3 regions of the Pseudomonas sp. RA_35y_Pfl2_P32 genome follow, and region 2 is predicted to be linked to each of the others. Evidence: predicted binding sites of a transcription regulator. Region 2 holds the regulator's gene; each other region holds the start of a gene.
The links. Region 2 encodes FliA, which starts transcription of late flagellar genes. Its sites were predicted from a motif close to CTAAAGTTTNNNNNNNNNNNGCCGNTAA; they were not measured.
Positions count from the first base shown of each region.

Region 1 (9,821 bases), on a different contig from region 2:
TCGCCTTGGACTTGCTGTTGCTGAAGTTGGCGAACAGCGTACCGGTACCGTCGATGGTCAGGTTGGTGATCTGGCCGGTGGCGTAGCCGTCCTGGGTCGGCAGGTTGCGGATGGTTGCCGAGTTGTACTGGGTGGTCAGGGCCAGGTCGTTGGTGACGCCGGTGGCATTGCCCACGGCGCCGTTGGCCGTCCACACGCCATCCTTGACTGTGCCCGGCGTCCAGACGTCCGCGCCCATGACAATGGAGTTGCCGCTGACGGTGTAGGGGCTGCCACTGGCTGGCGCGTCGATGTCCAGCAGCTTGCCGTCGGAACCGAAGTTCATGGTCATGGCCGCCTGGTTGCTCGGCGTTGCCGGTGGCGAACCCAGGCCGGCCGGTACGAAGGCCGAGCCGTCCGGGTTGCGCCCCCCTACCAGGGTGTAGGTCTGCCAGGTGTTGGCGCCGGTCTTGACCACGTACTGGTCCAGGTTGTGCTGGTTACCCTGGCTGTCGTAGATCGGGGTGGTGAACATGTCGGTGTAAGTGCCGATCTTGGTCGGGTCGAACGGGGTGACTGCCGGATCGATGATCGGCTTGCTGGAGTTCAGGTTGATACTCGAGGAAATGTTGCCGGTGGTTTTCGGCTGCAGGTTCGCCTGGTCGATTTTCAGGTCGCCGATCACATCCTTGAGGATCTTGCCGTTTTCATCGACCGCATAACCTTGCAAGCGCGCGGTGCCGGCACTGTTGGTGATGAAGCCGTCCTTGTCGACGTTGAAGGTCCCGGCGCGGGTGTAGGTCAGCGAACCGCCGTCATTGAGCACGAAGAAGCCCGAACCGCGGATGGCCATGTCCAGCACGTTACCGGTGTTGGTCACATCACCCTGGCGAAATTGCTGGGACACGTTGGCCAGGCTCACGCCACTGCCGATGGACTTGTTGCCGTTACCCAGCTTGCTTGCCGCGTACACGTCTTCGAACTCCACGCGGGAAGATTTGAAGCCGGTGGTGGCGACGTTGGCAATGTTGTTGCCGGTAACGTCCAGTTGTTTGTTGGCCGCATAGAGACCGCTAAGGCCGATATTAAAAGACATATTCCACTCCTTGTTGCCGCGCTAGCCGGCTCTATAGACCAATGGTCTGTACTTTGGACAGGGCGATGGAGCCCATGTTGGCGAGGTTCAGCATCATCTCGCCGCCGGTCTGGCTCAGGGTCACGCTGTTGACGGTCGCCGGCAGGTAGGTGATCAGGTCAGTGGCCTTGCCGTCGATCTGCGCACTGGCCTTGAAGGTGTAGGTACCCGGGTCGACTTTCTCGCCCGCCGTGTTGGTGCCGTCCCAGACGAAACTGGCGTTGCCCTGGGCCTGGCTGCCCAGCTCGATGGTTTTCACCGCCTTGCCGTCCTTGTCGCTGATGGTCACCGTGGTGCCGGCCACCGAGGCCGGGATGACCACCGAGCCGGTCATGCTCTTAGTGCTGTCGACATAGGCCGAACCGGTTTGTACCACCACCGAACGGCCCACCAGCGACGACGCCTGCAGGGCCTGGGACGATTTGAACGAGCTCGAGATGTTGTTGACCGAGGAGTTCAGGGTGGTGATGCCTTCCAGGCTGCTGAACTGCGCCAGTTGGGCGACGAACTCGCTGTTGTCCTGCGGGTCGAGGGGGTTCTGGTTCTTCAGCTGGGTCACCAGCAGTTGCAGGAACGCGTCCTTGCCCAGCTCGTTCTTGCCGGTCTTGCTGCCGGCAGCGGCGGCCAGGCCATCATTGCTGGTGTTGCTGACGGTGGTCTTGGAGTTCGCAAGAATGTCGTTGAGACTCAGGCCACTGGTGGAATCGGTAACACTCATCAAAGCTGCCCCTTATCACTGACCGAGGGTCAGGACCTTCTGCATCATGGTCTTGGCGGTGTTCATCATTTCCGCGTTGGTCTGGAACGAACGGCTGGCGGAAATCATGTCGGCCATTTCTTCAACCACGTTGACGTTGGGGTAGTAGACGTATCCCTTGGGGTCAGCTGCTGGATGGTTCGGCAAGTAACGGGCTTCCAGATTGCTCTGGTCCTCGACCACGCCCAGCACTTGCACGCCCTGGCCGGCCGCATCCTGGTTCTGGAACAACGAGTCACCACCGCCCGACTGGCCGCCCTGGAACAGGGTGGCAAACACCGGGTGCCGGGCGCGGTAGGTCTGGTCGATGCTCGACGAGACGGTCTCGGCGTTGGCGATGTTACTGGCCACGGTGTTGAGGCGCGTGGTCTGGGCACTCATGCCACTACCGGCAATATTAAAAACACTGGACAGGGACATGGATTACTCTCCGCGCAGGGCTGCTACCAGCCCTTTGAATTTGCTATTGAGCAAGGTGAAGCTGGCCTGGAAGTTCACCGAGTTCTCGGCGTAGTTGGCCTGTTCCAGTTGGGCGTCCACGGTGTTCTGGTCGATCGACGGTTGCATCGGCGTGCGGTACAGCAACGACTCGTCGCCACTGCTCAGGCCCTGGGCTTCGATATGACGGCTGTTGGTCTTGTTCAAGGCGAAGCTGCCGTTCTTGCTCTTGTCGGCCTGGGCGGCCAGGACCGCGGAGAAATCCAGATCCCGCGCCTTGTAGTTCGGCGTGTCGGCGTTGGTGATGTTATTGGCCAGCACTTCGGCACGCTGGGCGCGGAAGCTGAGGGCTTGTTGGTGGATACCGAGCGCTTTATCGAAGCTGATGCTCATGTCGGAAACCTTTGGGTGACCTGATTTTTCGTAACAGGTTCAAAGCAAGCCCCGTGCCAGCTTGCCCGCCCCCGCAAACAGGGGCCCTGGCCGACAGCGGCAAGGCGGCAATGCCAGAAAAGCGGCAAGCGTCTTCCGGCACCTGCCGCTTTTCTGCCGCCCTGGGCGGCTCGACAGGCTTGCTACAAGGATTGTGCAGCACGATAAAAAACGGGAGCCTCTGAGGACTAATGCTGATCAGTTAAGCGACGCCGTCTATTGTGGGAGCGAGCTTGCTCGCGATGGACTTGAAAGCGCCGCGTATTTATTCATTTACGCGTTATCGTTCACGTCCATCGCGAGCAAGCTCGCTCCCACATAGGGGGGGGCGTTTCTCCTTAACTGATCGGCATTAGCCTCTGAGGACTCCCGCTTTTTTGCCACCTGACCATCACTTAGCCTGGTAGATGATCCCCGGACTGCACTGGACCATCTGGTAATGATCCGGCAGGCCGTTGAGGGCTTCGGACGCACCGAGGAACAGGTACCCACCCGGCTTGAGCGTACTGTGAATGCGCAACAGGATGTCCTTCTTCACTTCAGCAGAGAAGTAGATCAACACGTTGCGGCAGAACACGATGTCGAACTTGCCCAGGCCGGCGTAGCTGTCCAGCAGGTTGAACGCGCGGAACTCCACCCGGCTCTTGATCGGTGCCTTGACCGCCCAGCGCCCCGGCCCTTTCGGGTCGAAGTAACGTTGCAGGCGCTCAGGCGATAGACCGCGGCCAATCGCCAGGCTGTCATACTCGCCGGACTTGCAGTTGGTCAGCATGGTCCCGGAAAGGTCGGTGGCGACAATCTGCACCCCCATCCGCAACTGGCCCATGTTGGTCCGCTCGAACTCGTCGATCGACATCGACAGCGAATAGGGTTCCTGCCCCGACGAACAGGCCGCCGACCAGATCCGCAGACGCTGGCCGGGACTGGCCTTGATCGCGTCGGGCAAGACCTTGTTCTTCAACACTTCAAACGGATAAGTATCACGAAACCAGAGGGTTTCGTTGGTGGTCATCGCGTCCACGACCATCTCACGCAAACCACCGCGCGGCTGGACCTGGATGCGCTGGACCAGTTCACCCAACGACTTGATGCCTTGCTGTTCCATCAGTTTGTTGAGACGGCTCGAGACCAGATACTGTTTGTTTTCACCGAGCAAAATGCCACAGGCTTTTTCCAGGAAGACCCGGAACTGTTCGAAATCCAAATTACCCGTAGACAAAGATGCCGCCTCTAAAATCGTGTTGATCGCCAGGGGCAAAGGCCACCTAGCTGATATCTGCTGCTTTGATCCGGTCGACTACCCGGGATGCCAGGTCATCAGGACGGAACTTGGCCAGGAAGTCATCGGCACCGACTTTCTTGACCATCGCCTGATTGAACACGCCTGACAACGAAGTATGCAGGATGATGTGCAGCTTTTGCATGCGCGGGTCGTTGCGGATCTCGGCCGTGAGGGTGTAGCCATCCATTTCCGGCATCTCGATGTCGGAAATCATCATCAGGAATTCCTCTTCCGGCTTCTTGCCCTCCTCCACCAGCTTGCGCAGATAGTCCAGCGCCTGCCGGCCGTCGTTTAACGCCACGACCTCGACCCCCACCGTCTGCAGGCAACGGGAAACCTGTTTACGTGCCACCGACGAATCATCGACCGTCAGCACCCGCAACGACAGCGCCTTGTGTTGCGTCTCGTCATCCACCACCCCGGCGGAAATCGCTTCCGGTGCCGGTGCCACTTCGGCCAGGACCTTCTCGACGTCGATGATTTCCACCAACTGATTATCGACCCGTGTCACCGCCGTCAGGTAGTGATCGTGGCCCGTGCCCTTGGGTGGCGGATGGATCTCCTCCCAGTTCATGTTGACGATCCGCTCGACCGAGCGCACCAGGAACCCTTGGGTCTTGGTGTTGTACTCGGTGATGATCACAAAGGGATTGCTCTGGTCCTGCAACCCGCCCGCCCCCGTGGCCATTGCCAGGTCCATGATCGGAATGGTTGCGCCCCGAATACTTGCCACACCGCACACGACAGGATTGGATTTGGGCATCAGGGTCAATTTCGGGCATTGCAGCACTTCCCGAACCTTGAACACATTGATGCCATAGAGCTGCGGACCGTCGAGACGGAACAACAACAGCTCCAGGCGATTCTGCCCTACCAGTTGTGTGCGCTGGTTTACCGAATCCATTACTCCAGCCATGCCCAGCCCCCTACACCAACGCTAAGTGTGTTGCGACGCACATTCATCACTAAACGGCACGGCGCTTGCTTTTTAACCGCTATGAACGCGAACACGACATTTTTCCGACGCCTGACTTCAACCTGCCGCCGATTGCTCGGCGCGGCTGCGACGGCGTGCCTGTTCAACGCTGGCAGCCCTGCCCTTGCAGATCCGCTTACCTTGCCTGATCTACTTATCGGCGTCACTCAGGGCTTTCTTGAATTCACTGTTGAAGACTATCTGGCGTCCAGCCAAACCGAAGGCCGTTATGAGATCGAGGTCAAGCAACTCGATCCCCGCCTGCGCCTGCCCACCTGCGACAAGGAATTGACAGCCTCCCTGGAGAGCCCGGCCAAGCCGGTGGGCCGGGTGACGGTGAAGGTTCGTTGCGACGGCGCCTCGCCCTGGACCGTGTTCGTGCCCGCGCAAGTCCGGCTGTTCCGTGAGGTGGTGACCAGCACTCGCCCGCTCAAGCGTGCTGGAATCATCGAGCCGGCGGATGTGATCCTGCGTGAACGCGACATCAGCTTGATCAACCAGGGGTACCTGACCAGCGTCGACCAGGCAATTGGGCAAAAAATTGTCCGACCAATGGTCAATGACCAGGTCATTACCCTGGTGCACCTGGAGCAGGCCGAAGTGGTGCGCAAGGGCGACCATGTGGTGATCACGGCCCGCAGTGGTACCCTCAGCGTGCGAATGCCCGGGGAAGCCCTGGCCAATGGCGGTATGAATCAACAGATTCGGGTCAAGAACCTGAACTCCCAGCGGGTGATCAAGGCCCAGGTCATAGCCCCCGGCCAGGTGGAAGTGGCCATGTAGATAACTGGCGCAGCTGCGAGCCACTCCCTAAACTGTGCCTCACGCAGGGCAAATGCCGACGCGCCCGTGCTCATCGAGAAATGAGCCTAAAGTTTTTCGCGATTTGGCCGAAAACATGGCAAGCGTCCAAATTCCCAGAGGTTTTTTGCATCATGGTTATCGATTTCAGCCGTTTGAACAGCTCCCCCACGCTCACCAGCAGCACGCGCACCAGCGCCAACCAGGAATCTGCTGACGCCGCTCAAACCGCGCCGCTGTCGACCCAGTCCCAACAGGTCGCGACCAGCCAGAGTGGGGAATCGGTCCACTTCAGCAACGAGGCCCAGCAGTTGCAGAAGATCAGCGACACGCTGCGCGATCAGCCCGCAGTCGACAAAGCCCGTGTGGCCGAGTTGAAGGCCGCGATTGCCGATGGCAGCTATAAAGTCGACAGCAACCGCGTCGCCAGCAAACTGCTCAACTTCGAAGCCCAGCGCTAGCCCCAGGCTTGCGCCAGGCTTTTGGACGCTTAAAACCCAAGGCCAGCCATGCACGATAACAATCTACTGCAACTGATCACCGACGACCTTGAGCCAGCTCAACAGTTGCTCGATTTGCTGGGGCAAGAATCCCTGGCGCTGCACGGTCGCGACATGCAACGGCTGGAGCAGATCCTGGCCAGCAAGCAAGGCCTGATCGTCCTGCTCGACCAGCATGGTCGCCGACGCAGCGAAATACTCGCCAGCCTCAACCTGCCGACCGACAGCAGTGGCCTGCAACAGCTTGCCGCCCAGTCCAGTCTTGGCGCGCAACTGCTGGCCCAGAGCGAAGCGCTTAATCATCTGCTTAACGAGTGCCAGAGCGCCAACGCGCACAACGGTCGCTCGATCCAGGTGCAACAAGCCTCCACCGCCCATCAGTTGAGAATTCTCAATGGCGGCGAGTCCCCCACCCTTTATGACGCTCGCGGCTCAACCGCCATGCTCGTGAAGCCGCGCCCACTCAGCCAGGCTTGACCCCGCCACTGAGCGCGCTCTATCAAGGCGCGAAACATACTGGCAGAATGCCAGCCATTGCGTGTGACCGTATTCTGTCTGGAGAGTGATAAACCGTGTTCAATGCCTCAAGCGCGGAAGATACTCCGCAGCCACCGAAAGTGCTCACGACACCTCTGGAAATCGCCAGCACCCTGCGCATGCTGCAAGAGAGCCATGATCCCCTGATCATCACGTTCCATGAGCGCAGCCAGCGTTTCCAGAGCTACTTGGTGGACGTCGATCGCGAAAGCAACATGATCGCCCTCGACGAAATGATCCCGCGCGATGGCGAGCGCTTCCTGCTGGCGGGCGAACCGTTCCGGATCGAAGGCTTTCACGAAGGCGTGCGCATCGCCTGGGAGAGCAGCGGCACCCTGGCCATCGACGAATCCAACGGTGGTCGCTGCTACCGCGGTACACTGCCCGACGAGGTGGTCTACCACCAGCGCCGCAATGCCTTTCGTGCAGCCCTGAAGCTGGCGCAACTGGTGAATATCGAACTGGCTGGCGAGAAGCTCAAGGTGCCCCTGAACGGCAAGCTGCTGGACATCTCCGCCACCGGCTGCAAGCTGCGTTTTGATGGCGACATTACCAGCGGGCTGCAACTGGGCCAGGTCTACGACCGTTTCCTGGCCGCCCTGCCCTTCGGCAGCATGAGCACCTCGGTGGAGCTGCGTTACCTGCATCACGAAGAGCGGATCGACACCACCTTCGCCGGTGTTCGCTTTCACAACATGAGCGGCCTGGTGCAGCGCCAGGTCGAGCGTTTTGTCTATCAACTGCAGCGTGAAGCCCGGCGTTTCGACAAAGACGATTTCTGATTCGCTAGGCAAAAAAACGGGCAGCCCCTTGCGGTGACTGCCCGTTTTTTTTGCCCTCAGATCAAGGCCTGGCCCCGGTGAACGTGTGGGGGTGCTCATCGTCCGGCGGTGGATCGGTATCCGTCTGTTCGGCCTTGGTACCCGCTTCGGTCTCCGGATCAGGCTCCGGTTCAGGGCTGGCACCATTCTGCATCTGGTCCTGCACCACCTGCTCGTCGACCCGCGGATCGAGCGCAGCCACCAGTGGTGAACTGGACATACTGTCCGGCATCGCCACGTGGTGCAGGGGCGCGTCATCGACCTGATGCAGGTTGGTCACCGCTTTTGGTCGGATGCGCCAGACCAGTACCAGGGCAAAGAAGCTGAAAAACGCGTAGAGCATCTGGCTGCCGAAAAACTTCATCAGCACCCCCGCCACCAATGGCCCTATGCTCGCCCCGACCCCGTACGTCACCAGCAACATGGCGGTCAGCGACACCCGTCGATCGCCCTCGACATGGTCGTTGGAAAACGCCACCGCCAGCGGATACAGGCAGAACTGCACCAGCGAGCAGGCAAAACCGGCGATGAACAATACCTCCAGCGGCACCTTGGGCATGATCGCCAGGGGCAATGCCGCCAGCGCCAGGCAAATGGCGAAGCTGCGAATCAGCACTGCCCGGTCATAACGGTCCGACAGCCAGCCCAACGGCCACTGCACCACCAGGCCGGCAAAGATGCAGCTACCCATGAACAGGCCGACCTGCTCGGTGGACAGCCCTTGCTGGGAGGCATACAGCGGCGCCAGGCCATAGAACGAGCCGACGATCAGCCCCGCGCCAAGCACTGTACTGAGGGACTGCGGCACCCGCTTCATGAAGAAGCGCGGCTCCATCGGCGCCGGATGCAAGGGCGCGGGGTGAATGCGCCGGGTCAGGGTCACGGGCACCAGGCACAGGGCGAAACACAAGGCCACCAGCATCAGCAACTCAAGCCCCAGGGACGGGTGCATGACCAGAATCAACTGGCCCAGCACCAGGCCCAGGTAGGAGGCGATCATGTAGCCGCTGAACACCATGCCCCGCTGCTTGGCGTCGGCCTGTTCGTTGAGCCAGCTCTCGATGACCATGTACTGGCACATCATGCCCAGGCCCACGACCATCCGCAGAATCAGCCAGGCCGGCAGCCAGTCCACCAGTCCATGGCCGAGCACGGCGGCCCCGACTATCCCGGCACAGGCCGAATAAGCCCGGATATGCCCGACCCGGGCAATCAACCGGTGGCCGATCTTGCCGCCCAGGACCAGGCCGAAATAGTTGGCGGCCATCAACGCACCGACCCACAGGCCGTCGACCTGGTCGGCGGCCAGGCGCAGGGCCAGGTAGGTGCTGAGCAAGCCTGAGCCGATCAACATCATCAGCGAGGCGAAATACAGTGCTCGAAAGGATTTCCAGATTTGGCGCATCGGCGTTCCGAGCGGCTCCTTGCGGTGAGGATCGGACTATCGTCAACGATAGCCCGACAGCGACGGGTCGGTTAGGCCTGGGCGGCTAAAACGCGCCGTTCCCAGGGAGTGATTTCATCAAAGAAGCTGGTCAACTCCATGGTCTTCGAGGCGATGTAGCCTTCGATGAATTCCATGCCGAACAGTTCCTTCGCCAATTGGCTACGTTTCAGACGTTCAAGAGCTGCGTGCAAGGTACATGGCAACGACAAACTTTCCGGCACGCTGAATTCGCCCTGGATAGCCGGGGTCGGCTCCAGTTGCTGCTCGATACCGTGCAGCCCGGCGGCCAGGCTGGCGGCGATGGCCAGGTAAGGGTTGGCGTCGGCGCCCGGCAGGCGGTTTTCGACCCGGCGTGCCGCTGGCGAACTGGCGGGAATGCGTAACCCGGCGGCGCGGTTGTCATGGGACCAGCAGGCGTTGTTGGGTGATGCGAAGGGATGGCACAGGCGCTGGTAGGAATTCACGTTCGGTGCGAACAGCGCCGTGAAGTCCGCCATGCCGGCCTGCTGGCCGCCGATGAAGTGACGGAACATCGCCGTTGGCTCACCGGCCTCGTTGCTGAACACGTTGCGGCCGGTGCCGAGCTCGACCACGCTTTGGTGAATGTGCATCGAGCTGCCGGCCGTGTGGGCCAAAGGCTTGGCCATGCAGACCACGGTCAAGCCATGTTTGAGCGCCACTTCCTTGAGCAGGTGCTTGAACAGGAACGTCTGGTC
Region 1 covers NZ_CAXAQF010000032.1:3,391-13,211, reverse strand. Annotated here, with positions in the region: gene flgE (flagellar hook protein FlgE) at 1-1,075, opposite strand, end outside; gene flgD (flagellar hook assembly protein FlgD) at 1,107-1,832, opposite strand; gene flgC (flagellar basal body rod protein FlgC) at 1,848-2,291, opposite strand; gene flgB (flagellar basal body rod protein FlgB) at 2,295-2,702, opposite strand; gene cheR (protein-glutamate O-methyltransferase CheR) at 3,133-3,960, opposite strand; gene AACY45_RS24970 (chemotaxis protein CheV) at 4,007-4,939, opposite strand; gene flgA (flagellar basal body P-ring formation chaperone FlgA) at 5,021-5,782, shown strand; gene flgM (flagellar biosynthesis anti-sigma factor FlgM) at 5,935-6,261, shown strand; gene AACY45_RS24955 (flagella synthesis protein FlgN) at 6,310-6,777, shown strand; gene AACY45_RS24950 (flagellar brake protein) at 6,873-7,619, shown strand; gene AACY45_RS24945 (MFS transporter) at 7,681-9,063, opposite strand; gene AACY45_RS24940 (glutamine synthetase family protein) at 9,135-9,821, opposite strand, start outside.
Region 1: the regulator FliA is predicted to act here: its motif matches at 5,869-5,896, upstream of flgM (flagellar biosynthesis anti-sigma factor FlgM).

Region 2 (9,821 bases):
CGGCCACCTCCGCAGGTGGCTCTTCGGTGGCGTCCTGCAGCAGGGCGTCAAGATAGGATTGCAGCGCCAGTTGCGGGCGTGAGGTGGTTTTCAGCGGCCGGTTCATCTCAAGCCACCTGCGCGACAAGTTGCTGCGCCAGTAAGTGCTTGAGCAACGAACGATAGGCCAGCACACCACGGCTCTTGCCGTCGAACTGCGAAGGCGTGAGGCCGGCACGGCTGGCATCGCGCAGCCGGGTGTCGACCGGGATATAGCCCTGCCAGATGTCATCCGGGTACCGATCACGCAGCACCCGCAGGGTGCCCAGGGAGGCCTGGGTGCGACGGTCGAACAGGGTCGGCACAATGCTGAACGGCAACGCCTGTTTGCGCGAACGGTTGATCATCGCCAGGGTGTTGACCATACGCTCCAGGCCCTTGACTGCCAGGTGCTCGGTCTGCACCGGGATCACCAGTTGCTGGCTTGCCGCCAAGGCATTGACCATCAGCACGCCGAGCAACGGCGGGCTGTCGATCAGTGCGTAATCAAAATCCTGCCACAACTGCGCCAGGCTCTTGGCAATCACCAGGCCCAGGCCGCTCTTGCCCGGCGACTGGCGCTCCAGGGTGGCCAGCGCGGTGCTCGACGGCAGCAGGGAAATGCGTTCGTCGCTGGTGGGCAACAACAATTGCCCGGGCAGGCCTTGCGGCACGCTGCCGCCGTGCAGGAACAGGTCGTAACAGCTGTGCTCCAGGGTGTCCGGGTCGTAACCGAAGTAACTGGTCATGGAGCCGTGGGGGTCGAGATCGACCACGACCACGCGCTTGCCCGCCTCAGCCAGCAACCCGGCTAACGCGATGGAGGAAGTGGTTTTACCAACACCACCCTTTTGATTGGCAACTGCCCAGACTCTCATTCAGTTCGTTCCTCCCGGTCGTATGGGGCAACCGAGAAATAGCTCAACGTGGCAAGCCGGGTGACGGAGAATTGACGGCGTTCTGCGCCCCCGGCGACTTGACCTGGGTCGGTGCAGTTTGTGTGCCAGCCCGCTGCAATGCCGCATCCGGTTGTGCATGGGCGGTACCGGTACCGGTCAGGCTGCGTCGCACATCGAGGTTGCGCGAGATCACCAGCACCACCCGTCGGTTGCGCGCCCGCCCCTCGGCGGTGGCGTTGTTGGCCACCGGCTGGAACTCGCCATACCCCACCGACGCCAGGCGCTGCGGGTTGACGCCCTGCATCGCGAGCATGCGCACGATGCTCGCCGAGCGGGCCGAGGACAGCTCCCAGTTGGTCGGGTACTGCGCCGTGCGGATCGGCAGGTCATCGGTGAAACCTTCGACGTGAATCGGGTTATCGAACGGTTTGAGGATGGCCGCGACCTTATCGATGATGTTGAACGCAATGTCGCTGGGCATGGCATCACCGCTGCCGAACAACAGGCTGGAATTGAGCTCGATCTCGACCCACAATTCGTTGCCGCGGATCGTCATCTGGTTGGCACTGAGCAGGTCGCCGAAGGCCGCGCTGATGTCATCGGCGATGCGCTTGAGCGGGTCGTCAGCGGCCTGGGCAATGCCCGCGTCGAGCTGCTCGCTGTCCTTGACCAGCGGCTTGGCCGGGGTCACGGTCTGCGGCCGTTCATCACCGATGGGGATCGGCTTGAGGGCCCGGTCGGCGTCGGTGAACACGCCGATCAGCGCCTCGGAGATCACCTTGTACTTGCCTTCGTTGATCGAGGAGATGGAATACATCACCACAAAAAAGGCGAACAGCAAGGTAATGAAGTCAGCGTAGGACACCAGCCAGCGTTCATGGTTGACGGGTTCTTCAGTGTAGCGCCGACGTGCCATGCCCCTTGCCCCCCATCAGTCCATGAAGCCCTGAAGCTTGAGTTCGATGGAACGAGGGTTTTCACCTTCGGCGATCGACAGAATGCCTTCGAGCAGCATTTCCCGATACCGCGACTGACGCAGAGCGATGGCCTTGAGTTTGCTGGCGATCGGCAGCAGCACCAGGTTGGCACTGGCCACCCCGTAGATGGTCGCGACGAAGGCCACGGCAATGCCGCTGCCCAGTTGCGACGGATCGGCCAGATTGCCCATGACATGGATCAGGCCCATCACTGCGCCGATGATGCCGATGGTCGGGGCGTACCCGCCCATGCTTTCAAAGACCTTGGCCGCTTCGATGTCGCGGCTTTCCTGGGTGTAGAAATCCACTTCCAGGATGCTGCGGATCGCCTCCGGCTCCGCGCCATCGACCAACAATTGCAGGCCCTTGCGCGAATAGCTGTCGGGTTCCGCATCCGCCACGCCCTCGAGGCCCAGCAGGCCTTCCTTGCGCGCGGTCAGACTCCAGTTGACGACCCGATCGATGCCGCCCGCCAGGTCGACCCGTGGCGGAAACAAAATCCACACCAGAATCTGCATGGCACGCTTGAAGGCGCTCATCGGTGACTGCAGCAGCGCCGCGCCAAGGGTCCCGCCGAGCACGATCAGGGCGGCCGGGCCGTTGGCCAGGGCACCCAGGTGCCCGCCTTCGAGGTAGTTGCCGCCGATGATGGCGACAAACGCCATGATGATCCCGATCAGGCTCAGCACATCCATCAGAGGCACGCCTCGGCCAGGTGCTTGCCGATCTCGTCGAGGTCGTAGATGGCATCGGCCAGGTTGGCTTTGACGATGGCCATCGGCATGCCGTAGATCACGCAGCTGGCTTCATCCTGGGCCCAGATGGCACTGCCGCTCTGTTTGAGCAGGCGCGCGCCTTCCCGACCGTCGGCGCCCATGCCGGTGAGTACCACCGCCAGAACTTTGTCGCCGTAGGACTTGGCCGCCGAACCGAAGGTGATATCCACGCACGGCTTGTAGTTCAGACGCTCGTCACCGGGGAGGATTTTCACCGCACCACGGCCATCGATCATCATTTGTTTGCCGCCAGGCGCCAGCAAGGCCAGGCCCGGACGCAGGATGTCGCCATCCTCGGCTTCCTTGACGCTGATCCGGCACAGCTTGTCCAGGCGCTCGGCGAAGGCCTTGGTAAAGGCCGCCGGCATGTGCTGGACCAGCACGATGGGCGCCGGGAAGTTGGCCGGCAACTGGGTCAGCACGCGCTGCAGGGCCACCGGGCCGCCCGTGGAGGTACCGATGGCCACCAGCTTGTAGGCCTTGCGCTTGGGCGCGGGCGACGACGGCGCGGCTGCCGCAACACGGGTTGGCGCGGGCGCCACTGCCGGACGGGGTGCCGGGCTGCTGCCGGCAAAACCGCTGACCGGCGCAGGGGCTGGGGCCGGCGACGCAACCGGCGTCGGCGCCACCGCTGTCGGTGCCCGATAGGCACTGAAACGCCGGTTACTGCGCGAAATGCTGTGGACCTTCTCGCACAGCAGTTGCTTGACCTTCTCCGGGTTGCGCGAGATGTCTTCGAAATTCTTCGGCAGGAAGTCCACCGCGCCGGCGTCCAGCGCGTCGAGGGTGACCCGAGCGCCTTCATGGGTCAGCGAGGAGAACATCAACACCGGGGTCGGGCAGCGCTGCATGATATGCCGCACCGCCGTGATGCCATCCATCATCGGCATCTCGTAGTCCATGGTGATCACGTCGGGCTTGAGGGCCAGCGCCTGATCAATCGCCTCTTTGCCATTGGTCGCGGTACCGACCACCTGGATGTTCGGGTCCGCCGAAAGGATTTCCGAGACGCGGCGGCGGAAAAAACCGGAATCATCCACCACCAGGACTTTGACTGCCATAAACACTCCATATAGGCGCAACGGGGCGCCAGGCGCCCCACTCCACCAGAATCAAATACGCCGCGTGGCGTAACGCTTGAGCATGCTCGGGACATCGAGAATCAACGCGATGCGACCGTCACCGGTAATGGTGGCGCCCGACATGCCCGGCGTTCCCTGGAGCATTTTGCCCAATGGCTTGATGACCACTTCTTCCTGGCCGACCAGTTGATCGACGACAAAGCCGATCCGCTGGGTGCCCACCGAAAGGATCACCACGTGGCCCTCGCGCTGCTCTTCATGAGCGGCGGAGGCGACCAGCCAGCGCTTGAGGTAAAACAGCGGCAAGGCCTTGTCCCGCACGATCACCACTTCCTGGCCGTCGACCACGTTAGTGCGCGACAGGTCGAGGTGGAAAATCTCGTTGACGTTGACCAGCGGGAACGCGAAGGCCTGGTTGCCGAGCATGACCATCAGGGTCGGCATGATCGCCAGGGTCAACGGCACCTTGATCACGATCTTCGAACCCTGGCCCTTGGTCGAGTAGATGTTGATCGAGCCATTGAGCTGGGAAATCTTGGTTTTCACCACGTCCATGCCCACGCCACGCCCCGACACATCGGAGATCTCGGTCTTGGTCGAGAAACCCGGGGCGAAGATCAGGTTGTAGCATTCGGTGTCGCTCAGGCGCTCGGCCGCGTCCTTGTCCATCACCCCGCGTTTCACCGCGATGGCGCGCAGGACGTTGGGGTCCATGCCTTTGCCGTCGTCGGAGATCGACAACAGGATGTGATCACCCTCCTGCTCGGCCGCCAGCACCACTTTGCCGCCCCGGGACTTGCCCGCGGCTTCGCGTTCCTGCGGCGACTCGATGCCGTGGTCGACGGCGTTGCGCACCAAGTGCACCAGCGGGTCGGCCAGGGCCTCGACGAGGTTCTTGTCCAGATCGGTTTCTTCGCCGACCAGTTCCAGGTTGATCTCTTTCTTGAGCTGGCGGGCCAGGTCGCGAACCAGGCGCGGGAAGCGCCCGAACACTTTCTTGATCGGCTGCATGCGGGTCTTCATGACCGCGGTCTGCAGGTCCGCAGTCACCACGTCGAGGTTCGACACCGCCTTGGACATGGCTTCGTCGCCGCTGTTGAGCCCCAGGCGTACCAGGCGGTTACGCACCAGTACCAGTTCGCCCACCATGTTCATGATTTCGTCCAGGCGCGCGGTGTCCACCCGCACGGTGGTCTCGGCTTCGCTGGCCGGCTTTTCCGCCGGTGGCGCAGACTGGGCACGGGCGGGGGCCGGTTTGGCGACGGGTGCCTTGGCGGCCGGGGCCACGGCTTTGGCCGCCACCGCTGCAGCCGGCGCGGCACTGACCGCAGCGGTCTCGGCATTGCCGGCGACATGGCTGAACGTGCCCTTGCCGTGCAACTCGTCGAGCAGGGATTCGAACTCGTGATCGGAGATCAGGTCGCTGCCCACCGCCGCCGCTTCAGGGGCGACAGCTGCCGGAACCGAAGCAATCGCCGACTCCAGCGCTTCAACGGCAAAGTTACCCTTGCCGTGCAACTGGTCGAGCAAGGCTTCGAATTCGTCGTCGGTAATGTCGCTGCTTTCGGCCGCAACCACCGGTGCAACCGGCTCGACCGGAGGCGAGAGGCTGTCCACGGCGAACTGGCCTTTGCCGTGCAACTGGTCGAGCAACGACTCGAACTCGGCATCGGTGATTTCATCACTGCCGGTCGCCGCTACCGGTGCCTGGACCACAGGCGCCTCGGCTTGCGCCTTGACCGCATTCAGCGAGTCGAGCAGTTGTTCAAACTCGTTATCGGTGATGTCGCCATCGTCGCTGGCGGCGACCGGTTCCTCGGGGGCTGGCGCAAGCGCTGCCACCTCGTCGGCCGATTGCGGTTCCGCCAGGCGCGCCAGGGCCGCCAGCAGTTCGGCAGTCGCGGCAGTGACCGGTGCGCGCTCGCGCACTTCGCTGAACATGCCGTTGACCGCGTCCAACGCTTCGAGCACCACGTCCATCAGCTCCGAGTCGACGCGCCGCTCACCCTTGCGCAGGATGTCGAAGACGTTCTCGGCGATGTGGCAGCACTCCACCAACTCGTTGAGCTGGAGGAAGCCGGCGCCCCCTTTTACAGTGTGAAAACCGCGAAAAATTGCATTGAGCAGGTCCGCATCATCCGGTCGGCTTTCCAGCTCGACCAGTTGTTCGGACAGTTGCTCCAGAATCTCGCCGGCCTCAACCAGAAAATCCTGAAGGATCTCTTCATCGGCGCCGAAGCTCATGTGTAGGGGTGCTCCTAGAATCCAAGGCTGGAAAGCAAATCGTCGACATCGTCCTGACCGGACATCACGTCATCACGTTTATCGGCATGAATCTGCGGACCTTCACCCTGCGCCAGATGTTTTTGCGGATTTTTTTCCGCGAGGATCGCTGCACGGTCATGTTCGATGCCGGCAAAGCGGTCGACCTGGCTGGCCATCAGCACCAGTTTCAGCAGATTGCTCTCCACTTCCGTGACCAGTTGGGTCACGCGCTTGATCACCTGACCGGTCAGGTCCTGGTAATCCTGGGCCAGCAGAATGTCGTTGAGGTTGCCCGCCACGACCTGGCTGTGGCTGGCGCTGCGGCTCAGGAAACCATCGACGCGCCGAGCCAGCTCACGGAACTCTTCAGCCCCCACTTCACGGCGCATGAAACGCCCCCAGTCCGCGCTCAACGCCTGGGCATCGGTCCCCAGGGCATTAACCAGCGGCGTGCTGTTCTCCACCAGGTCCATGGTGCGATTGGCCGCCGCTTCGGTCAGTTTGACCACATACCCCAGGCGCTCGGTGGCGTCGGTGATCTGCGAGACTTCCTCGGCTTGTGGCATGTTCGGGTCAATCTGGAAATTGACGATCGCACTGTGCAGCTCACGAGTGAGCTTGCCCACTTCCCGGTACAAGCCGCGGTCACGGGTCTGGTTGAGCTCATGGATCAGTTGCACAGCGTCGCCGAACTTGCCCTTTTCCAGGCTTTCGACCAATTCGACCGCGTGTTTTTTCAGGGTCGATTCAAAATCGCCCTGTGAAATCTCTCGTTGTTCCATAGCTCCCCCGTGGCGCCAGTCATCAACCGATGCGTTCGAAAATCTTCTCGATCTTCTCTTTCAACGCCTGGGCGGTGAACGGCTTGACCACGTAGCCGTTAACACCGGCCTGGGCCGCTTCGATGATCTGCTCGCGCTTGGCTTCAGCGGTCACCATCAACACGGGCAAATGCTTGAGCTTTTCGTTGGCGCGCACGTGGCGCAGCAGGTCGATACCGGTCATGCCCGGCATGTTCCAGTCCGTGACCAGAAAGTCGATGCTGCCACTGTTGAGCACAGGGATGGCGGTAGTGCCGTCGTCTGCCTCGACCGTGTTGGTGAACCCGAGGTCACGCAACAGGTTTTTAATGATCCGCCGCATCGTTGAGAAGTCATCAACGATGAGGATTTTCATGTTCTTGTCCAATTCGACCTCCAAGCAGTCTTAAACGCGCCCAGCACCTGGGCACGCCATTCAATCAACAGGCAGAGCACTCAACGACGGTTTGGAGCACAACGGATGATGACCGCGCCAGCCCAAGGCTGTCGCGGTGTCGTTCGCAGTGTCCCCACACTGCTGTCAGCGCGCTCGCCACTCTCCCAAACGCCCCCGCAAACGGGCTGCGCACTGGCTGTGTAACTGGCTGACCCGCGATTCGCTGACCCCCAGGACCTCACCGATTTCCTTGAGGTTCAGCTCCTCGTCGTAGTACAGCGCCAACACCAGTCGCTCACGCTCCGGCAAATTGGCAATCGCGTCCGCCAGCGCCGCCTGGAAGCGTTCATCCTCCAGGTCACGCGACGGCTCGAGATGAGCACTCGCGCCATCCTCATGCAGCCCTTCATGCTCGCCGTCCTGCAACAGGTCGTCGAAACTGAACAGGCGACTGCCCAAGGTGTCATTCAAAATCCCGTAATAATCGTCGAGACTCAATTGGAGTTCGGCCGCAACCTCGTGATCTTTAGCGTCACGTCCGGTTTTAGCTTCAATTGAGCGAATCGCGTCGCTGACCATGCGGGTATTGCGGTGCACCGAGCGTGGCGCCCAGTCACCTTTACGGACCTCGTCGAGCATCGCCCCGCGGATGCGGATCCCGGCGTAGGTTTCGAAACTGGCGCCTTTGCTGGCGTCGTACTTGGTCGACACTTCAAGCAGGCCGATCATCCCGGCCTGGATCAGGTCTTCGACCTGGACACTGGCCGGCAGACGCGCCAGCAAGTGATAGGCAATGCGTTTTACCAGTGGCGCGTAACGCTCGATCAGCTCGTACTGCGCGTCACGCGCCGATTGCTTGTACAGGTTGTAGCCAGTGGCTGTCATAGCACCGGACCCGCCGTCTGTTGCACCAGGCGCTCCACAAAAAACTCCAGATGCCCGCGCGGATTGGCGGGCAATGGCCAGGTATCGACTTTCTGCGCGATGGCGCGGAAGGCCAGGGCGCACTTGGAACGAGGAAAGGCTTCGTACACCGCACGCTGCTTTTGCACCGCCTTGCGTACACTTTCGTCGTAGGGCACCGCTCCGACGTATTGTAGGGCGACATCCAGGAAGCGGTCCGTGACCTTGGTCAACTTGGCGAACAGGTTGCGCCCTTCCTGCGGGCTTTGCGCCATGTTGGCCAACACGCGGAAGCGGTTCATGCCGTAGTCACGGTTGAGCAACTTGATCAGGGCGTAGGCGTCGGTGATCGAGGTCGGCTCGTCGCAGACCACCAGCAGCACTTCCTGGGCAGCGCGGACAAAACTGACCACCGACTCGCCGATCCCGGCGGCAGTGTCGATCACCAGCACGTCGAGGTTGTCGCCGATGTCGCTGAACGCCTGGATCAGGCCCGCGTGCTGGGCCGGGCTCAGGTGCACCATGCTCTGGGTCCCGGAGGCCGCCGGCACGATACGAATCCCGCCGGGCCCCTGCAGCAGCACGTCGCGTAGTTCGCAGCGGCCCTCGATCACGTCGGCCAGGGTGTGCTTGGGCGTCAGCCCCAGCAGCACATCGACGTTCGCCAGCCCCAGGTCGGCGTCCAGCAACATGACGCGCCGGCCGAGCTCTGCCAGAGCCAGGGACAAGTTCACTGAAACGTTAGTCTTACCGACGCCACCCTTGCCGCCGGTCACCGCGATCACCTGTACGGGATGCATGCTGCCCATGTGCTTTCTATACCTTGTCTTGCTTAGACGCGGGCTACATGACTGGCTGCGCGTTCCCTGGGGAACAATGCATGGCAGGCCATCGATGTAGATACAAATCTAGTCATTATTACCTCAGCCGACCCGTTTGGTCGGGCTGTGGTAGAGATCAGCGAACATATCAGCCATGGCTTCTTCGCTGGGTTCTTCCTGCATTTGTACACTCACGGCGCGACTGACCAACTGATGGCGGCGCGGCAGATGCAGGTCATCCGGGATACGCGGCCCATCGGTCAGATAGGCCACCGGTAATGCGTGACTGATCGCCAGGCTCAAGACCTCGCCCAGACTTGCCGTTTCGTCCAGTTTAGTCAGGATGCAGCCGGCCAGCCCGCAGCGTTTATAACTGTGGTAGGCGGCCGTCAGCACCTGCTTCTGGCTGGTGGTGGCCAGGACCAGATAATTCTTCGATTTGATCCCGCGACCGGCCAGGCTTTCCAGCTGCATGCGCAAGGCCGGGTCGCTGGCCTGCAGGCCCGCGGTGTCGATCAACACCACGCGCTTGCGCAGCAGTGGGTCCAGGGCCTGGGCCAGGGACTGGCCCGGATCCAAGTGGGTCACCGACACGTTGAGGATGCGCCCCAGGGTCTTGAGCTGTTCCTGGGCGCCGATGCGGTAGCTGTCCATGCTCACCAGGGCGATGTTCTGCGCGCCGTACTTGAGCACATAACGCGCCGCCAGCTTGGCCAGGGTGGTGGTCTTGCCCATGCCGGCCGGGCCGACCATGGCAATCACTCCGCCCTCTTCCAGGGGTTCGATCTCGGGGGTGACGATCATCCGCGCCAGGTGCGCCAGCAGCATGCGCCAGGCCTGGCGAGGTTCTTCAATACTGGTGGTCAGTTCCAAAAGGTCGCGG
Region 2 covers NZ_CAXAQF010000023.1:86,905-96,725, forward strand. Annotated here, with positions in the region: gene AACY45_RS22180 (CheW domain-containing protein) at 1-106, opposite strand, end outside; gene AACY45_RS22185 (ParA family protein) at 108-896, opposite strand; gene motD (flagellar motor protein MotD) at 940-1,833, opposite strand; gene AACY45_RS22195 (flagellar motor protein) at 1,849-2,589, opposite strand; gene AACY45_RS22200 (protein-glutamate methylesterase/protein-glutamine glutaminase) at 2,589-3,731, opposite strand; gene AACY45_RS22205 (chemotaxis protein CheA) at 3,783-5,996, opposite strand; gene AACY45_RS22210 (protein phosphatase CheZ) at 6,011-6,799, opposite strand; gene AACY45_RS22215 (chemotaxis response regulator CheY) at 6,822-7,193, opposite strand; gene fliA (RNA polymerase sigma factor FliA) at 7,359-8,099, opposite strand; gene fleN (flagellar synthesis regulator FleN) at 8,096-8,926, opposite strand; gene flhF (flagellar biosynthesis protein FlhF) at 9,041-9,821, opposite strand, start outside.

Region 3 (9,821 bases), on a different contig from region 2:
GCCACGGCCTGAGCCTGCAGGGCGGCCTGCAGCAGATTTTCGGCTTGAGCGTTTCCGCGCAACCGGACGCCTGGGCCCAGGCCACCGCCTTGGACAGCCTGCGGATCAACAAAAGCCTGACCATCGACGAACTGTTCGCCACCCATCCGGCATTTGGGCAGTTGGGTGGCAAAGGGATTGAGTGGGTGAACCTGGCATTCCTCGCCGGCGGCGCCTTTCTCCTGCAGCAACGGGTGTTCAGTTGGCACGCTCCGGTGGGCATGCTCAGCAGCCTGTTCGTCATCAGCCTGTTGTGCTGGAACGGCTCGGGTTCCGACTCCCATGGCTCGCCGCTGTTTCACCTGTTGAGCGGTGCCACCATGCTTGGTGCGTTTTTTATCGTCACCGAGCCGGTGTCCGGGGCCAGGAGTCCCAAGGCGCGCCTGCTATTCGGTGCCGGCGTGGGCCTGTTGACCTACCTGATCCGAACCTGGGGCGGCTACCCCGACGGCGTGGCGTTCGCAGTGCTGCTGATGAACCTCTGTGTGCCAGCCCTTGAGCGCTTCTGCGCGGCGCAACCGGAGCCGGCATCATGAAACGCAGCCTCAGCGTCCTGAGCCTGGCGATCATCGCCGTCCTGTGCGCTGGCACCACTTACCTTGTGCAGCAGGCCTTGGCGCCACGGGTTGGCGCCGAACAGCGGCTGATCGAGAGCCGCAACCTGTTGGACATGCTACCGGCGGGCAGCTATGACAATCAGCCGCTGGACCAGCCACTGGCACTCAAGGGCGTGGCCCTGGCCAATAGCACGCTGCTGGGCGGCTATCGGGCGACCCTTGGCGGTAAACCCGCGGCGATCATCCTGCTGAGTCGGGTGATCGGCTATGAAGGCGCCATTGACTTGCTGATAGTCATCGATAGCCAGGGTAGGCTGCTGGGTATCAAAACCCTCAAGCAAGGCGAAACCCAGGGCCTGGGCGGCATGATCGCGACCCACCCCAACCCCTGGCTGGCGGGTTTTATCGGCAGGTCGCGAGGTGATCCGGGCGACAGCGGCTGGGCCCTGAAAAAGGACCAGGGCCAATTCGATCAATTGGCCGGCGCGACGATCACCTCCCGCGCGGTGATCAGTGCGACCCACGATGCCTTGCGCTACTTCGATGAACACCGGCCACAACTGATCGGCAACGCGCCATGAACAAGACCTCGACCCTGCAGAACTCCTTGATGCTGGCGCCACTGATCGGCGCCAGCGATACGTTGCTGACGGCCTTGAGCCTGGCGCTGCTGTGCCTGTTGGTGATCGCTGTCTATGGGCTGAAAATGCACCTGTTTCGAGCCTGGCTCAGTGCGCCCCTGCGCCTGCCAGCCGCGACGCTGCTCGCCGCGACCTTGACCAGCCTGGCGGCATTGGCGACTCAGGCCTGGGCGCTTGAGCTGTATCAGCACCTGGGCCTCTACATCGGGTTGATCGCCCTGCAATGCGTGGTACTGGAATACAACGGCTTTTTCACCGAGACCCGTCTGCCTGACCGATTGCGTTTATGCGCCTTGTTCGTCAGCCTGATGATTGCCCTGGGCTTGCTGCGAGAAGTGCTGGGGCATGGCTCGATCAACTGGCACTTGCCATGGCTGGTTGCAGACGGCAGCGTACGACTGGCCATCATCGCCCCCGGCGGGTTTATCCTGTTGGGACTGCTGCTGGCAGCCAGGCAAGCCTGGCTCAATCGCTCACCGACACCCTGAACGCCTGCAAGGAACTGTTCTGCCCATGAATGCCGCCAAACGCCTGGAAATTTTTCGCAGGTTCCACGAAGACAATCCAGAACCGAAAACCGAGCTGGCCTATTCATCGCCCTTCGAGCTGTTGATCGCGGTGATTCTCTCTGCGCAGTCCACCGATGTCGGTGTCAATAAAGCCACCGCCAAGCTGTTCCCGGTGGCCAACACGCCGGCGGCGATTCATGCGCTCGGCGTCGAGGGTTTGTCCGAGTACATCAAGACCATAGGCCTGTACAACAGCAAGGCGAAGAATGTCATCGAGACCTGCCGCATGCTGGTGGAACTGCATGGCGGTGAAGTGCCACAAACCCGCGAAGCGCTTGAGGCGCTGCCAGGCGTCGGCCGAAAGACCGCAAATGTGGTGCTGAACACGGCGTTCCGGCAGTTGACCATGGCCGTCGACACCCACATTTTCCGGGTCAGTAACCGTACCGGTATTGCCCCCGGGAAGAATGTCGTCGAAGTGGAACACAAGCTGATGAAGTTTGTGCCCAGGCAATTTCTCCTCGACTCCCACCACTGGCTGATCTTGCATGGCCGTTACGTGTGCCAGGCCCGCAAGCCCCGGTGTGGCAGCTGCAGGATCGAAGACCTGTGCGAATACAAGCAAAAAACCTCCGACGATTGAGGCGCTATTGCTTTTATTGATTTATCGATTGAAAAAATCTTTTTTACCCGCCAGGAGATTGTCGATATAAGAGGCGCCAATGGCACTCTTAGCCTGGAGTTAACCTTATGAGTAATGGCAAAGAACAACTGGACGTAGAAGACGACTTCGCCCCTGTTGAAGCCGATGATGCAGAGCCCATGGTGGAGGTCGCGAAGACCAACCTGAACAAGCGCCGCACCATCGATAACCTCCTGGAGGAGCGACGCCTGCAAAAGCAGTTGGCCGATTACGACTTTGACCTCTGACCTGCCCTCTGCCCTCTGCCCTCTGAAAGCCTCCCACCGTGGAGGCTTTTGTCATTTTGCGATCCCCCCAGGAACCCGGATGGCGAAGTGCCAGACTAGACGTTTTTGTACTTTTGCACGTCAGACCAGGCCATTGCGCTGGGCCAATTCAATCAGATCGACAAGCGAGCGAGCGTTGAGCTTGAGCAGAAGCCGAGTCTTGTAAGTACTGACGGTTTTATTACTGAGGAACATGCCATCGGCTATTTCCTTGTTGGTCTTGCCCCGGGCCAATTGCTGCAACACCATCATCTCTCGTCCGGACAAACGCTCCACCATGTCCGACTCACTGGTATTGCCCAGCGACGAGCGAACTGAGTGTAATGCCTGGTTCGGAAAGTAACTGTAGCCGGACAATACGGCCTTGATAGCGCTGAGTAGTTCGGTGAGCTCCTGCTGTTTGCAAACATAACCAAATGCGCCCGCCTGCATGCAACGCATCGAAAAATGCCCGGGTGTCTGAGAAGTCAGGACCAGCACTTTCACGGAAAAGTTCATCGAATTCAAACGCGCAATGACTTCCAGGCCATCCAGCTTGGGAATGCCTATATCCAGTATGACGATATCCGGCATATGTTCACGGGCAAGTTGCAATGCGTCCACGCCATTGTCCGTTTCAGCAATAACTTCGTAGCCATGACGCTCCATTAGCATGCGTACAGCAAGTCGAATGACGGGGTGATCATCCACGATCAGCACTTTATTCATGGGCAAGTCCAATTTTCGCTGTTCGAATTTTTAGAGCCCGCACAATAGCCTAGTCGTTTCGACCTTGGGATGCTGCCCAGGCCAAGCACCCCTACCGAGAGACAGTCCCTACAAACATAAAGGACTATCCCCACAGGAATTCACAAAAAATAATGTCTCTTAAAGTTTAAGCCTGCCCTTTTCCATGCAACAACAATTCGTTCCCACCAAAGACAAGCCGTGAAAACCAAACTAATATTCAGGACGCAGGTGCATGTTTTTTTCCACTCTGACCTATTCTAAAAACAACGACTCTCGCCTAGCGAGCAGCGCATGAAGTAATCATACTCCAGAGCGCGGCCCTGGCACCACGACATGAACAACAAACCAACACTGAAACTAAACAAATCTACAAACACACTAAAAAATAACTACACACACCTAAAAAACCATTAAGCCTTAGCGTATCAAGTACTCCCCCATAGAGAATCTGGCGCCGCGCAGACTGGTTACCCTTTAACATTGCCCTCGACACGCAACCCAATATCAAACGAGTAGCCAGCATGAAAATCTTTCAGAAGAAAATCGCCAACCCCATGACAATCATTGCGATTTTCGCAGCACTGTCCGAAACTTCCGCAGCGGTATCATTGCCGTTTCTCGATAATGATGACCGGGAAATATATATATGGTTTTTAATCAGCTTCCCCTTCTACCTGCTGTTTCTATTTTTCATCACCCTCAACTTCAACTACAAATCCCTGTATGCGCCTTCAGACTTCCAGAAGAGCAAGCAGTTTTTAAAGGTGATCGATGACACCACCCGCAGCGAAAAAAAATCCGCTCCTGCTACCTCTCAAACCGGGCAGACCGATGTGACCACGGCCTCGACCAGGAAGGTCAACGCCGCGCGCGCCACCCCACGAAACAGCCATGGGACGGTCAAGACCAAGCCAGACTACCTACTTCCCAGCACCCAGGACCCACCCGCCTGCATCACTCTCATCAACCACCTCTGCCCTCAGCAGCAGTTGCCCCTGTCCGCTTCGGTGCACTGCATCCGCATCGTCGATGCACGGTGGATCCGCAAGAAAAAGGACACCTGTCAGTTGCTGGAGAAGCTCGAGCAAGCTCGACTCAGCCAACGCAGACTGACGATGCTGCTGACTTGCCGGGAGTCGGAGCCACTGATCAATGAACGGCTGAAGAAGTCGGATGTAAAAGCACTAAACGCCCAGGACTCTGTGTGCCTGTTCTATAACGTGAGCACCCAGGCAATGACGGTTGTTGTGTAAGACCGATGCCCGTTTTGATGCAGCGACAGACCGGTAGGAGGTTATTCAACGAGGCAGGAACGAAGGGAGGGAGAACTGGCGGTGTAACGCAGAACGGCGATACAGCCTGGAAGACAGATTACAACGTGACCATCGAGGCCCACACATCAGGTCGCGCCCGTTATGCTCTCGCCTCAAGCGAGAGCACAACGGTTGATCAGCGCAACAGCATCAGAACAGCTTGCGGCCCTTGTTGGCTGCAATGCGCATACGCAGGGCGTTGAGCTTGATGAAGCCAGCAGCGTCCGCCTGGTTGTAAGCGCCGCCATCTTCTTCGAAGGTGGCGATGTTGGCGTCGAACAACGACTCGTCGGACTTGCGACCGGTGACGATCACGTTGCCCTTGTACAGCTTCAGGCGAACCACGCCATTCACGTGGACCTGGGAAGCGTCGATCATCTGTTGCAGCATCAGACGCTCAGGACTCCACCAGTAGCCGGTGTAGATCAGGCTGGCGTACTTGGGCATCAACTCGTCTTTGAGGTGAGCCACTTCGCGGTCCAGGGTGATCGATTCGATCGCCCGGTGAGCGCGCAGCATGATGGTACCGCCTGGGGTTTCGTAGCAGCCACGGGACTTCATGCCCACATAACGGTTCTCGACGATGTCGAGACGACCGATACCGTGTTCGCCACCGATACGGTTGAGGGTCGCCAGCACGGTGGCCGGGGTCATTTCGACGCCGTCCAGTGCCACGATGTCGCCGTTACGGTAGGTCAGCTCCAGGTATTGTGGTTTGTCAGGAGCATTCTCCGGGGAGACGGTCCATTTCCACATATCTTCTTCGTGCTCGGTCCAGGTATCTTCCAGCACGCCGCCTTCATAGGAGATGTGCAGCAAGTTGGCATCCATCGAGTACGGGGATTTCTTCTTGCCGTGGCGCTCGATCGGGATCGCGTGCTTCTCGGCGTAGTCCATCAGCTTCTCGCGGGACAGCAGGTCCCACTCACGCCACGGGGCAATGACTTTTACCCCTGGCTTGAGGGCATAGGCACCCAGTTCAAAACGAACCTGGTCGTTGCCTTTGCCGGTGGCGCCGTGGGAAATGGCGTCAGCGCCGGTTTCATTGGCGATTTCGATGAGGCGCTTGGCGATCAACGGACGTGCGATGGAAGTACCCAGCAGGTACTCGCCTTCGTAGACGGTGTTGGCACGGAACATCGGGAACACGAAATCGCGCACGAATTCTTCGCGCAGATCGTCGATGTAGATTTCTTTGACGCCCATGGCTTGTGCCTTGGCGCGAGCCGGCTCGACCTCTTCGCCTTGACCCAGGTCAGCGGTGAATGTCACCACTTCACAGTTATAAGTATCCTGCAGCCACTTGAGGATCACCGAAGTGTCCAGGCCGCCGGAATACGCCAGAACGACCTTGTTTACGTCCGCCATGCCATCACTCCACGGGGTTCTACGGAAAGCCGATAAGTCTAACGCTGCGAGCGGATAAATTACAGAGGCGCGACAGCTTATGACGACGAAGCGACAGATTATGTCGAGCGAGCGACGATTTCGACGGGGTCAGGAGGTCGCTGCCGCGCTGCTTGCGGAACTGACTTGAGGGGCAGGATTGGCCGGTGGCTCGAGCCGCTCGAGTTGCACGCTGACTCGACGGTTTTTCGCCCGGTTGGCGGCACTGCTATTGGGCGCCACTGGATAACGCTCGCCGTGAAAGCGCAGGGTCACCTGTGACTCCTGGACCCCGTTGGCCTTGAGGTATTCCATTACGGCCAGCGCCCTGCGCCGCGACAGGTCTCGGTTGGTCAGGCGATTGCCGCTGTTATCCGAATGGCCGTCGATTTGAATGTGATTGACCGTCGGATCGGCTTTCATGAAGTTCAACATGGCTTGCAAGCGGCTTTTCGCCTGTGCATCGAGTTCGATTCCACCCCCAGGGAAACCCACCGCGGCCTGCTTCACCTGCTCGTAATTCATCGGTAGCAGCTTGGCCACGCAACCTTGGTAATCGGCGTAGGCCTTACCGAAACTGATGGGCAGCAAGCGTACTTCCGACACCCGGCCGTCGGATGCCGAATGCCGGATCAATGGACTGCGGCCCTCCATCAAACCACCGATCAGGCGCCCAGCCTGTACCTGAGAACTGTTGAACAGCACCTCGCCACTGCCCAGCCTGACCGAACCCAGGTTGATGTCCCCGCGCCCTGGCTGCCAGGGTGCCGCCGCCGCCAGCAAGGTCGCCGAGCCACCGGTCAGCATCGGGTTATAGGCTTTGAGCCGAAAGGTGGCCTGCTCACCCGCGCGCCGCACGAACTCACCCGTACCAAAACCGGTGATCGGTTGCGCCAGACGACATTCGAACTTGTCGCCCTCGACCTTCCACTCAGTGCTCTCCAGGCGCGTCTGGAAAGTGAGTGCCATGGCAGGAAGGCTGGCGAACACACTGAGCAAGGCTAGATAACGCTGGCGCACGGGAGGCTCCACTGACTTCTGCAACAAAAAGACCGATACACATGTTTACGGCATACCTTAGTGATATCGGTTACGTCCGACAAAACTTGATAGCGAGTGCCTGCAAGAGTCTTTTCCGGTAGCATTCCCATGAGTTTGACCCGCCTGGAATCCCCAATGTCCGACCGCCTGACCCTGCTGCGTCCCGACGACTGGCATATTCATCTTCGCGATGGTGCTGCGTTGCCCAATACTGTCGCGGATGTCGCGCGCACCTTTGGTCGCGCGATCATCATGCCCAACCTGGTACCACCGGTGCGCAATGCCGCTGAAGCCGACGCCTACCGCCAGCGCATTCTCGCTGTGCGCCCGGCCGGCAGCCGCTTTGAACCGCTGATGGTGCTCTACCTGACCGACCGCACCACCGCGGACGAAATCCGCACCGCCAAGGCCAGCGGTTTCGTGCACGCCGCCAAGTTGTACCCAGCCGGCGCGACAACCAACTCGGACTCGGGTGTCACCAGCATCGACAAGATCTTCCCAGCGATCGAGGCCATGGCCGAAGTCGGGATGCCCTTGCTGATCCACGGTGAAATCACCCGCGGCGACGTCGATGTCTTCGATCGCGAGAAAATCTTCATCGACGAGCACATGCGTCGGCTGGTCGAGCGTTTTCCAACGCTCAAGGTGGTGTTCGAACACATCACCACCGGCGATGCCGTGCAGTTCGTCAAGGAGGCTTCGGCCAATGTGGGCGCGACCATCACCGCGCACCACTTGCTGTACAACCGCAATCACATGCTGGTTGGCGGGATTCGCCCGCACTTCTACTGCCTGCCGATCCTCAAGCGCAACACCCACCAGGTCGCCCTGCTGGATGCCGCCACCAGTGGCAGCGACAAGTTCTTCCTCGGCACCGACTCGGCTCCCCATGCCCAGCACGCCAAGGAAGCCGCCTGTGGTTGTGCCGGCTGCTACACCGCCTATGCCGCGATCGAGCTGTATGCCGAGGCGTTTGAACAGCGTAACGCGCTGGACAAGCTCGAAGCCTTCGCCAGCCTCAACGGCCCGCGTTTCTACGGCCTGCCGGCAAACACCGATCGCATTACCCTGGTCCGCGAAGAATGGACCGCCCCAACCAGCCTGCCGTTCGGCGAGCTGACTGTCATCCCGCTGCGCGCCGGTGAAAAACTGCGCTGGCGCCTGCTGGAGGAACACGCGTGAGTGAAGTCCATTACGACGACGAACAGGAAGGTCAAGGTGGCGGCGGTTCGCGCCACCCGATGGCAGCCAGGTTTCGAGGATATCTGCCAGTCGTCGTTGACGTTGAAACCGGTGGTTTCAACTGTGCCACTGACGCCCTGCTGGAAATCGCCGCGACCACCATCGCCATGGACGAAAAGGGTTTTGTGTTCCCGGACCACACCTACTTCTTCCGTGTAGAGCCGTTCGAAGGCGCCAACATCGAAGCCGCGGCGCTGGAATTCACCGGCATCAAGCTCGATCACCCACTGCGCATGGCCGTGAGTGAAGAGACGGCCCTGACCGACATTTTCCGCGGCGTGCGCAAGGCGTTGAAAGCCAATGGCTGCAAACGGGCGATCCTGGTCGGCCACAACAGCAGTTTCGACCTGGGCTTCCTCAATGCCGCCGTGGCGCGCCTGGACATGAAGCGCAACCCGTTCCACCCGTTCTCCAGCTTCGACACCGCGACGCTGGCCGGTCTGGCCTACGGTCAAACCGTGCTGGCCAAGGCGTGCCAGGCAGCAGACATCGACTTCGACGGTCGCGAGGCCCACTCGGCTCGCTACGACACCGAGAAGACCGCTGATCTGTTCTGCGGCATCGTCAACCGCTGGAAACAAATGGGGGGCTGGGAAGACTTCAACGACTGATCGGTCGCAGGTTTTTCCTGACCCATAAAAAAACCGGCCACTTGAGCCGGTTTTTTTGTGCCTGAGGCGCGTGGCTTACAGCTTGCCAGCGTTCTCGGACAGGTAAGCGGCAACGCCTTCTGGCGAAGCGGTCATGCCCTTGTCGCCTTTTTTCCAGTTGGCCGGGCAAACTTCGCCGTGCTCTTCGTGGAACTGCAGCGCGTCGACCAGACGGATCAGCTCTTCCATGTTACGGCCCAGTGGCAGGTCGTTGACGATCTGCGAGCGGACAACACCTTTGTCGTCGATCAGGAACGCGCCACGGAAAGCCACGCCGCCTTCGGATTCAACGTCGTAGGCCTTGGCGATGTCGTGCTTCATGTCAGCAGCCATGATGTACTGGACCTGACCGATGCCGCCGGCATTGATCGGGGTGTTACGCCAGGCGTTGTGGGTGAAGTGCGAGTCGATCGACACGGCGATCACTTCCACGTTGCGCGCCTTGAAGTCAGCCATGCGGTGGTCCAGAGCGATCAGCTCGGACGGGCAAACGAAGGTGAAGTCCAGCGGGTAGAAGAACACCAGGCCGTATTTGCCTTTGATGGCCGAGGACAGGGTGAAGCTGTCAACGATTTCGCCATTGCCGAGTACGGCCGGTACGGTGAAGTCAGGGGCTTGTTTGCCTACGAGTACGCTCATTGGATATCTCCTGGTGTAGTGCGTGAAGAAGGGTATCGGTCCAGTCTGCCGTCGGTAAACGACAGCTTCGTGAACCGGCTACCGTTCGCAAAGACCGACCATCATA
Region 3 covers NZ_CAXAQF010000009.1:149,027-158,847, reverse strand. Annotated here, with positions in the region: gene AACY45_RS11365 (RnfABCDGE type electron transport complex subunit D) at 1-575, shown strand, start outside; gene AACY45_RS11360 (RnfABCDGE type electron transport complex subunit G) at 572-1,177, shown strand; gene AACY45_RS11355 (Rnf-Nqr domain containing protein) at 1,174-1,725, shown strand; gene nth (endonuclease III) at 1,751-2,389, shown strand; gene AACY45_RS11345 (PA3496 family putative envelope integrity protein) at 2,497-2,676, shown strand; gene AACY45_RS11340 (response regulator transcription factor) at 2,797-3,423, opposite strand; gene AACY45_RS11335 (hypothetical protein) at 3,966-4,697, shown strand; gene AACY45_RS11330 (argininosuccinate synthase) at 4,908-6,125, opposite strand; gene AACY45_RS11325 (flagellar protein MotY) at 6,255-7,163, opposite strand; gene pyrC (dihydroorotase) at 7,320-8,366, shown strand; gene rnt (ribonuclease T) at 8,363-9,037, shown strand; gene AACY45_RS11310 (peroxiredoxin) at 9,113-9,715, opposite strand.
Region 3: the regulator FliA is predicted to act here: its motif matches at 7,227-7,254, upstream of AACY45_RS11325 (flagellar protein MotY).